Regions from separate parts of the Leptolyngbya sp. DQ-M1 genome, predicted to be linked through region 2. Evidence: predicted binding sites of a transcription regulator. Region 2 holds the regulator's gene; each other region holds the start of a gene.
The links. Region 2 encodes NtcA, which controls nitrogen genes in cyanobacteria. Its sites were predicted from a motif close to TTTGTANNNNNNNNTACAAA; they were not measured.
Positions count from the first base shown of each region.

Region 1: a site for NtcA is predicted at 2,065-2,084, ahead of NC981_RS01815 (DUF3155 domain-containing protein). Genes of this name have one in related genera too.
Region 3: a site for NtcA is predicted at 1,527-1,546, ahead of NC981_RS14925 (TIGR00300 family protein). Genes of this name have one in related genera too.

Region 1 is NZ_JAMPLJ010000001.1:379,033-382,317, forward strand. It holds gene NC981_RS01805 (PadR family transcriptional regulator) at 515-907, shown strand; gene NC981_RS01810 (cofactor assembly of complex C subunit B) at 981-1,505, shown strand; gene NC981_RS01815 (DUF3155 domain-containing protein) at 1,713-2,030, opposite strand; gene NC981_RS01820 (GAF domain-containing sensor histidine kinase) at 2,327-3,285, shown strand, end outside.
Region 2 is NZ_JAMPLJ010000005.1:289,681-292,965, forward strand. It holds gene NC981_RS17820 (DUF3084 domain-containing protein) at 1-1,032, opposite strand, end outside; gene ntcA (global nitrogen regulator NtcA) at 1,157-1,828, opposite strand; gene NC981_RS17830 (DUF3488 and DUF4129 domain-containing transglutaminase family protein) at 2,199-3,285, opposite strand, start outside.
Region 3 is NZ_JAMPLJ010000004.1:343,986-347,270, reverse strand. It holds gene NC981_RS14925 (TIGR00300 family protein) at 1-1,460, opposite strand, end outside; gene ftsH (ATP-dependent zinc metalloprotease FtsH) at 1,932-3,285, opposite strand, start outside.

The sequences.
Region 1 (3,285 bases), on a different contig from region 2:
GAATTCCGTATGATACAGCGATTGTAAATTTACTTCCTAACCCACAAATTAGAATTTCAAGTTTAGAATCGAGAGGTACAATTTGCAGAAGCTAAGCAACTTAATGAAATGGCTGTTTTAAGAAAAGCGCATAGGCTGCTGGGTGCTATTTACACAGTGCAGTCAAGATGAAGACTGAATATTGCCCTATGTTCTTAAGCACCGATTTCTTAAAATTGTTTAACTCAAAGCGATGCCGATTCGCTCAGTCTGCGATCGAATTGTGAAGCTCATTCAGGCTGACAGCTTAAATATCAATTCAAATGTTAGTTGTCATTTGAGTTGTGGAGTTGTTCAGTGTGTTTGTGCCAAGTTGCAATTCGAGCCAGTTTAATATTTCACGCTGAAGGATTAACCCTTTAGAGGGACGGCAACCTCCGATATGTGATTGTTAATCTAGGAAGCAAAGCTGAGTTTTCGATCTTCGTGTCGCTTTCTCAAGCAAGTGATTTGTCGCATACCTGGAATCAGACAGATGAAATTTGAGGATATTTACCAATTTTTCAAAGATCCGCCACCTTTCTATCTCAATAAAGAACTGGCGGTCTGTTACGTTCTCGCCGTCCTCTTACGGGGAGATTCTTACGGAACTGAATTAATTCAACTGCTTGAAACAGAATATCCGCTGTATCGACTATCGGACACAGTTCTCTACAGTGCCTTAAAGTTTCTTGAAGATGAAGAAATGGTCACGGGCTACTGGAAAAAAGTCGAAGGTCGGGGTCGTCCCCGCCGCATGTATCAGATTAAATCTGAAGCCATGCCGCAGGCACAGGATCTTGCTCGACTCTGGCGCGAATATGCCGTTAAACGCGAAACCGCGCACGAGAATTCAGGAATTCCCCAGGTTAGTGGGGCTGAGAAATAAGCAGCGGAGTTCTATCGATGTCCCGTTGTTGTCTAAACTGATGGTGTAATTGGGATTGCTCTTTAGTTGCGCCATGACTCAGCCTGTAATTGCCTCAACGCTTCTTCTCACCGTTCTATTAATGATTGGGCTGTTTTTCTTCATTCGCGCCTCAGTCAAAGATCGAACTCAGGAGGTGCGCTTGCTGTCTGACCAATCCGAAGATTCTCTGCTGTCTCAGTTGCGCTCCTACTTCGGGCAGCGCTCTTATCGAGTGGCGGCGATCGACGCAGCGAATAATCAGGTTACATTTGAAGGCGTAGTTCGCCCTAGCGTGTTCCTAGCAGTCTTTCTGTCCTTGCTTGCCTCGATCGGTGTACTGTGCTTTGTGCTCATCCTCTCGATGGCGCTGCCCGACTGGTCAAATTTTTGGTTTGGATTATTGCTCCTGTCGCCCTTGGCAGGAGTCTTTTACTGGAAAGGGGCAGGGCGAGTTGAGCAGGTATCGCTTAGAGTAGAGCCGAGTCTAGATGCCGCATCGCAGAGCGTGATTACTGTAAAGGCACACCGGGATGAGTTAGCGGAGTTGCAGCGATTTTTAGAACTGAAATCAGAATAGCTCTGCTTCGGATCTAGCACCGTCAGACCGATCAAATGTAAAAGCTCCCTTCGTTGCGTTGAAGGGAGCTTTTGTCAGATGAATGCTTTATATTAACTTGCTCAACTGAACCTGTAACAAAATTTAGCTACAGTTGCACTTCGCATTCAGAGCAAGCAAAGACCGATAAGCCGAGCCATTTAAAGGTTCTGCCAATGGCAAAAACGTCTATCGGCTCCGGGACGGAACAACGACAGCATCCACTTCATCTTCAGAGGTTCGCAAGCTGGGGAATAAGAAATGATTTTCTTCCACATATTGTGCGCCAAATAATCCCTTCTCTGCCCAGAAGTATCGATCTGTGGTATGCTCGTTTCTCTTGACCAGCAACAGCGCGGGCGGCACGATGCCTTCAGAGTGAATGAATTTGCGAGCAGCAGTAACGGGTTTATCTTCGCCACACTCAATGCTAAATTGAGGAACGCTTTCTAAAATCCGTCTTCCTTCCTGCCGCCGCCGACTCTTGCGTTTACGTCTCCTTGCCAAACCCTTTACCTCCTTAGGTTCCAAACTGCCGAAACTTGTAATGATCGTTACAAAACCCGTCGCAACTATATCAGCTCCTGCCCTAGACTTCAACTTCTCTTAACGCATCTATACAAAGTCTTAATTTTCTTTTTCCGAATTCCTGCTAGGTCATCAAAAGGAGTGGAGTTACACTCACAAAAGTTAAGACAAACGGATGCAAAAGGTTGGGGATCAGAGCTATCTACTAAATTAATAAGAAAAATTACTTATCGTCAATCCTTATTTTTCTAAAATCTGCCGAAGAAGAGATGCTAATGCCCACAAGTAGCGAATTCATTGAGTTGTGTCGATCGCAAATTGCGTTATTGACTCAGGCACTGGGGGCATCGCTCAGCGTAATCTATCTGACGGAAGAATTAGTTGAGAGTTCTCAAGCGCGTTTGATGCCGATTGCAGCTTACCCAGAAGCGGCTGGGACGCTGGAGCGATCAAATCGGCTGGCGCTTCCGGCAGCCGTTGAGTCGTATCCAGAGGTGACGACATCGAGCGGACTAACTCAGCCAAAGCAATTAGTTTTGCCGCTGATTCATGAAGAATTAGTGTTCGGGTTGCTCGTGACCGAGCGTGAGGATCGTCCTTGGACAACCTGGGAGCGATCGCAGGTAGAGCGCATTGCTAATACATTATCGCTGGCTTGTGTAATGGATCAGCGGGCGCAGTGGCTCGATCAGGCTCAGCGCCAACATCGATCAAGGCAATCTCAGCAGCATGATGTGTTGGATAATTTGCTGCACCAGTTAAAGAGTCCACTGACGGCACTCCGCACGTTTGGAAAGCTGTTGGTCAAGCGGATGCAGGCGACCGATGCAAATCGTGAGATTGCAGGCAGTATTCTGCGGGAAAGCGATCGTTTACAGGAGCTTTTACAGCAGTTTGACGAGGCGATCGACCTCGATTCCGTGGATGTGTTGGCGGAGGATGCCTCGCTGGTGAGTCGTCCGATTCCTTTGCTGCCCGCAGGGGTGCTGACCACTTCTAGTCTGGAGTTGATGCCCTGCTTGGTGAATGAGATTTTGCTGCAACTGCTTGAAACGGCAGGCGCGATCGCGCAAGAAAAAGGGCTGGCGCTTAGAACCGAAGTTCCAAACCCCCTCCCCCTTGTTTCTGCCAATCCTGGGGCGCTGCGTGAGGTATTAAGTAATCTAATCGATAACGCTTTGAAATATACACCGTTAGGCGGAGAGGTGCATATCCGGGCAAATCATAGGGACGA
Region 2 (3,285 bases):
TTTGACATAGTTTGCGAGGGCTTGTACCCGAACCAGATAATCTTGACCATTCCTGATTTGTTGAATCAAACTTTCAACTTCCGTCGTCCGAATCTGCACAATTTGCAGATCATCTCGTCCGAGCCGCAGTGCCTCAACCGCAGAACGATTTGCATATTGCAGGAGTTGATCGATCGCTGCTTTCGCACCTTCCGAATTTCCTACGCGCACCACGCCAGAAGACAACACTTGTGTCCGATAAATCGCCAGATCGCCGCTGCGAATTAGCTCGACATCCCGTTCAATTTGCTGCAGTGTCGCAGTTAGGCTGGCTCGTTGTGCCTCTAATCGCTTCAGATCCGTCTCACGCTGCCCAATCACCTGATCGCGCTCATTAATCTCACGATCGCGCTGTTCAATCAGTTTCGTGCGTTCGGCAATCTCTGCATCGCGCTCGGCGATCTGCTGCTTGACCTGATCGCGCTGCGTAATCAGGGTCTTTTGTTCCGACTGCAGTTGATTGATATCGCTGCGGAGTTTTAATGCTTGACCAGACACCGCGACCAGTTGACGACGCGTGAGATCACGCTGCGCTTCGGTGGTGCGGAGTTGAGCATTGGTTTCCCGTTGGCGATCGATTGAAGTTTTCAGATCGGCATTGATTCGCTTTAGCTGTTCCTCAACTTGGGCGCGTTCCGATCGAGCTTCTGTGAGTTGTTTCTCGACTTGCGCTTTCTGAGCATCGGTCGCCTTCAGATCGGTGGCAGCTTTTTCCAAATCGCGTCCGCGATCGCGCAGCTCGGTTTGGATTCGCCCAAAGTTCAGCAGCATTTCGCGAAAGGTTTTACTTGCCAGCAGCAGCACTCCTAAAGTTGAGGCAGAAATCAGCGTTCCGGTCAAAATGGTGACTACGACCGCGGTTTGCTTCGGACGAAGATTAAACAAGCTAAGCCGCGCTTTTCCCACACGAGTTCCCAAGCGATCACCCACTGTTGCGATCACTCCACCCAACACCAACACCACCAGAATTAAAATCAGCCCGACATCGGACATAAGACTCCCAAGAGATCCTTAGACCAGCACTTTTACACTGGCAAGGCAATTCTAGATCCGCCTATCATTATGCCTGTTCGATTTATACTTCGGGCGGGTCTTCAAGGAAAGAATTCTAGTCCAATTAGGTAAACTGCTGACTTAGCGTTACCGGGTTGTGAACGGTGATTTTTTTCTTGTGAATCGAAATCATTTTGTCCTGACGCAAATCTCCCAGTAAGCGCGTCACCGTCACGCGAGTCGAACCGATCGCTTCAGCGATCGCTTGATGCGAGAGTTTGAGGTCAATCATGATTCCCTCTTGCGATGGGACTCCAAAATCGCGGCAGAGAATCAGCAAAAAGCTCACCAATCGCGATCCCATATCCCGGTGCGCTAAGGTTTCGATCATCATCTCGGTTTGCAAAATCCGCGAGGACAAGCCTTTGAGCATCAGCATCGAAAGTTCGGGGTTTTCCTTCAGTGCTTTCTCGACTTGCTCGATCGGGATCGAAAGCAACTCAACCGGGGTAAAGGCAACGGCGTGATAAAAGCGATCGGCTCTTTGTCCGGTAATCAGTGACAGCACCCCGAATACGCTATTTTCTCTCAGCAGCGCCACCGTAATTTCTTCGCCTGCTTCGTATACCCGCGACAGTTTGACGGCACCCTTGACCAGAAAATACACTCGTTCTGCCGGATCTCCGGGAAAGAAGATTGTTTTGCCCCGTTCAAACGTTTCAATCACGGGAGGATATGCACTTCCTCCAATCTGACGGAACATTGCTGCAAGCGGTCTATCCTTGGTCACAACCATTTCTTTCCTTGTCGTGTCGAGTGCTGGATGAGTTTACAAGCCGGTCAGCGATCGAGCTTTGTAAACAATTGATGACTTTAGACCACTAAAACTGAGTCACCGAATGCTTTTTGTACACTGCGCTACATTTTAGCCGTGATCCTGAAAATCTCTGGGAATTTTCTACTTTCGAGCGTGTTTTTTTCGGCACGCTTAGATTCTCCCTCTCAGGGCTGAATAATTTTGGAAGATTGTACCGTAACTCGAATCGGATGGCGATAGTGTCACTTGCACCCATTCGAGCGGATTCCTTTGTGCTGCTGAGGTCGAGACGGTTGCTATGCGAAATGAATACTGCCAATGGTGTTGCCTTTGGCACAGGCTTACTCATTTACTTTCGCTGAGGTTTTAGTCTCTTCAACTGATGCCGCAGCGCTTCAATTTCAGGTTTTTCTCGTCCGTAGCGCCACTTCACATACGCTTGGGAAATGTCTTCGATCGCACCTGCTTGCTCTTGAGTCCGCATGGTTTTTGCTCGTCGGGCATATTCTAGCGGCGTATCTGCTGAAGATTTACGAGTGCCTTGCGCTTCGAGGCGAGACAGCATTTGCTGATAAAGCCGCTCCATCGGTGCAAGCTTCTGCAACCGCTGGTAAGTTCGCCATTTTTTCCAGCCTTGACCACACAGCCAAACCAGCAAGGCAGTGCTAATCATTAGTAAACACGCGGTCAAGAATCCACCTAATCCTTGAGTAAACAGCGCCAAAAACCAGCCGATCGCGCTCCCGATCGTCCGAATTACTTCGCTGATCCAAGCCGTTACAGGCAGAGGTAGCCATCCCGCGACCCAGTTCCAAAATCGCTGCAGCAGACTAAAGGGCTGATATTCCTCGATCGAAGGCGGAATCAGTTCACGTCCCGGAATCGGGTCGATCGTGAACCATCCCATGCGTGGCACGAAGACTTCTGTAATCGCGTAAGCATCGGTATTCTTCACAATGTACAGTCCGGTGAAGGGATTAAATTCTCCGGGCGCATATCCCGCTACTAATCGCGCCGGAATGCCAATCGATCGCAGCATCATCGTCAGTGTCGTAGAAAAATGATCGCGATCGCCGCCTTGATTTTGCAAAAATGCCTCGACGAGATCTTCACCCGGCTTCAGCAAATCCAGGTCTTGCCGAACCTGATAACGCTGCTTCAAATACTGCCCCAGATAAAGCGCCTTTTCATAATCGGACTCGATCGGCTGTTCAGAAGTTGCCAGGATTCGCTTCGTTTCTTTAGCGACATTCTGAGCAATTCCCGCTGGAATCTGTAAGTGTGGACTCTCTTTTGGATACTGCGCTCTGGACGAATACAGCCGCAGCAACGTGCGATCGCGATACGGCACATCCGACACCACGGTATAAGTAATGCCATCGCTTAACTCGATCGGCGCACGTAATCCTGCTTCGGGGTCGATCGCAATTTCATCG
Region 3 (3,285 bases), on a different contig from region 2:
CCGCCTTGGTCTCGAATTTGCCGCAGTTCCCAAGCGATTTGCTCGACGACTAATTCAACCCGCCGTTCGCTCGATACACCTGCACCCATAAAGCTGAATTCCTGAGTGTTGCGTTGTTCACGCGAGGATGACTTACGGATTGTGCGAATGCCTTCGACTCCGACCACGACACGATCGCTCGTCGTCAAATCTCGCAGCAATTTACATTGTGCGGATTGACCATCCGGAGAAACCGCGATCGCGCCGTCCATGCGTTGACGATCGACTTTTACCCATTCGCCGTTGACTCGAACTTCAGTTGGGTAAATCGTGGTCACATAGAAATCATCGGGCGCAACGCCATTTTGAATGACAGGTTCAAGCTCGGCATCACAGACTTCTTGAGGACGCGGCAATGCACCCAGATCAATCAACTGCGACATAATCGTTTCCATCACTTCATGCGATGGAGCCGTGACTTTCACTTCTGCCGATGAGGTACTTTGACGCTGAGTCCCTAAGTTGAAGTTCAAGACTTGGAAGCTACCGCCTGCTTCGACAATGATATCGAGCGTGCGATTGATCACACCCGAATCGAGCAAGTGACCATCAAGTTGCACAACTCGGCTTTCGATCGTCGCACTCGCATGGAGTTCCACACGGACGGGTTCTGTCACGCGCAACGTTAAGCATTTCGCGGCACCCCCGGCTTTGAGAAATTCGGTTAGCGGGGTTTCTAGTACCTGAAATCCTGCATCTGCCAAGCGCTGTTTCAGGTCGGCGCTGGCTTTGTTCATGATCACAATGTGATCCACGTTTACCGCATTACAAGCAAAGTTGACGGCATCTGGCTCAGAGATTGCAATGCGCTTTTCAGCCGGAACCCGCATTTCGATCAACCGATTAGAATACGCATCAAACGCAGGTGGATAGTACAGCAGATAGCCATTGTTCAACGGGCAGAAGCAAGTATCGAGATGATAAAACCGATCGTCCATTAATCGCAGCGATAGCACCTCGACATCGAGCCATTTTGCTAAATAAGGATGCGAATCGAGTTCTGACCGAAAGCCATATCCCGCCCAAAGCCAGCGACCTTCGCGATCGAACAGTGCATCGCCCGCGCCTTCAAACGGCAATTCTGGCGGCAGTTCGTGAACCGTAAAGCCATTCTCCTCAAACCACGCTTTGAAATACGGTTCTTCGCCTTGGCGCTCTTTGTGGTAGAAGCGACTGAGAACAGCAGTTTCACCGAGAACTAAGCCTGCATTTGCTGTGAACACCATGTCTGGAACGCCTTTCTGAGGCGGCACCAAATCAACGATCGCGTGTTCCTTGATCAAGTGATGCAGTCCTTGCCATTGCTCCACCGCGCGATCACGTGAAGACTTGTGAATGTTGCCTTCCATCCACGGATTAATCACATAATCCACATCGTAATGGTCAGGCGCACACATCAGAATCCGAATCGAGGAGGTCATAGAAAAATCTGGGTAATGGGATAATCTAGGCAATCTACAAGAGTGAACGTGAGTTTGATCCGCGAAGTTGTATCGGTCAATACGGAAGCTCTAGGACACGGTTCGTGTTAGAAAGCGTGAATCCAATCCATTCTATGAACAAAAGGGAGTGGTTCTCGACAAATTTTAGGGAATAGTTTGAAAGGCGTTATTCACAAATCAAACCACATCAAATTGGGATACAAAAAATTGGGATACAAAAAACCCAGTGGCGCGACACCACTGGGCTGGTAGCTGTGAAAGTTGATACTCTCTAATGAAATGACTTATGCGCTAATCATCGCAGCGCCGATGCAATTCCTCATCTGTAGAATCACCGAAATCTGGTCTGCAAAACGCTGGAAGCTTCGAGAATCATGTCAGAGAATCCGTATTCACACGGTATATTTTTGTGCTGCGTTTGAAGATGATTAGAAGTTTTTCGATCGTTCATTATGCAACGGCGTGCAACTCTGTCGCATTTTGAGTAACCTTACCCGTCTTTAACCAAGCTTCTAGTTCAGCAGGCGGTTGTACTCGACTTAACTCAGCCCGCAATGCTTCACCTTCAAGCACTTCTCGCTCCAGCAAGGATTGAGATAGTTCTTCCAGCAGCGATCGATTGTTCTTCAGAATCGCTAAGGCAATGTGATGCGCGTTATCGACGATCGCTTTGACTTCGCGATCGATTTCTTCAGTCACTTTCGCGCTGATCTGACGACGCGAGGGAGCGTATCCTTCGATGAACTGCTGCTGCATTTTCTCAAAGGCAACCGGGCCTAACTCCTCGCTCATGCCGTAGATAGTCACAGTACGTTCTGCAAGATCCGTGGCTTTTTGAATGTCGTCACTGGCTCCGGTTGAAACCTTACCGAAAATGACTTCTTCTGCCGATCGACCGCCCAGCAAAGTGGCAATCCGTCCCCGAATTTCGTCTTCTGCCATGAGGAAGCGATCTTCTTCTGGTAATTGCAGCGTGTAGCCTAATGCACCTACACCACGCGGGACGATCGAGATTTTCTCAACCTTACCCGCACCGGGCATCAATACCCCAATCAGCGCGTGTCCCACTTCATGATGGGCGACAATCTTCTTCTCAGTTTCGTTCAGGATGCGCGATCTCTTCTCAAGTCCTGCGATCACACGCTCGATCGCCTCATTGAAGTCTGCCATCACCACAGAATCGCGATTGTTTCGAGCCGCAAGCAGCGCTGCTTCATTCACCAAGTTGGCTAAGTCTGCACCTGCAAATCCGGGAGTGCGAACCGCGATCGTTGAAAGATCAACATCGCTTGCTAATTTGACGTTGCGAGCGTGAACATTGAGAATCGCTTCACGCCCAATCTTGTCAGGACGATCGACGACTACTTGACGATCGAACCGTCCAGGACGACGCAGCGCTGGATCTAACACTTCTGGGCGGTTGGTTGCTGCCAGCAGAATCACACCCGTATTCGCATCAAAGCCATCCATCTCAGTCAGCAACTGGTTTAGCGTTTGTTCGCGTTCATCGTTGCCACCGGCGAAGTTTCCAGAACCGCGAGACTTACCAAGCGCATCTAACTCATCGATAAACACGATACAAGGCGCTTGTTGTTTCGCTTGTTCAAACAAGTCACGAACGCGAGAAGCACCAACCCCGACGAATAGTTCAATAAACTCAGAACCTGAGATCGAGAAGAATGGAACCCCTGCTTCTCCAGCGATCGCTTTGGCTAACATCGTTTTCCCGGTTCCAGGAGGCCCAACCAGCAAGACTCCTTTCGGGATCTTTGCCCCTAAGCGTGAATATTTCTCCGCATTCTTG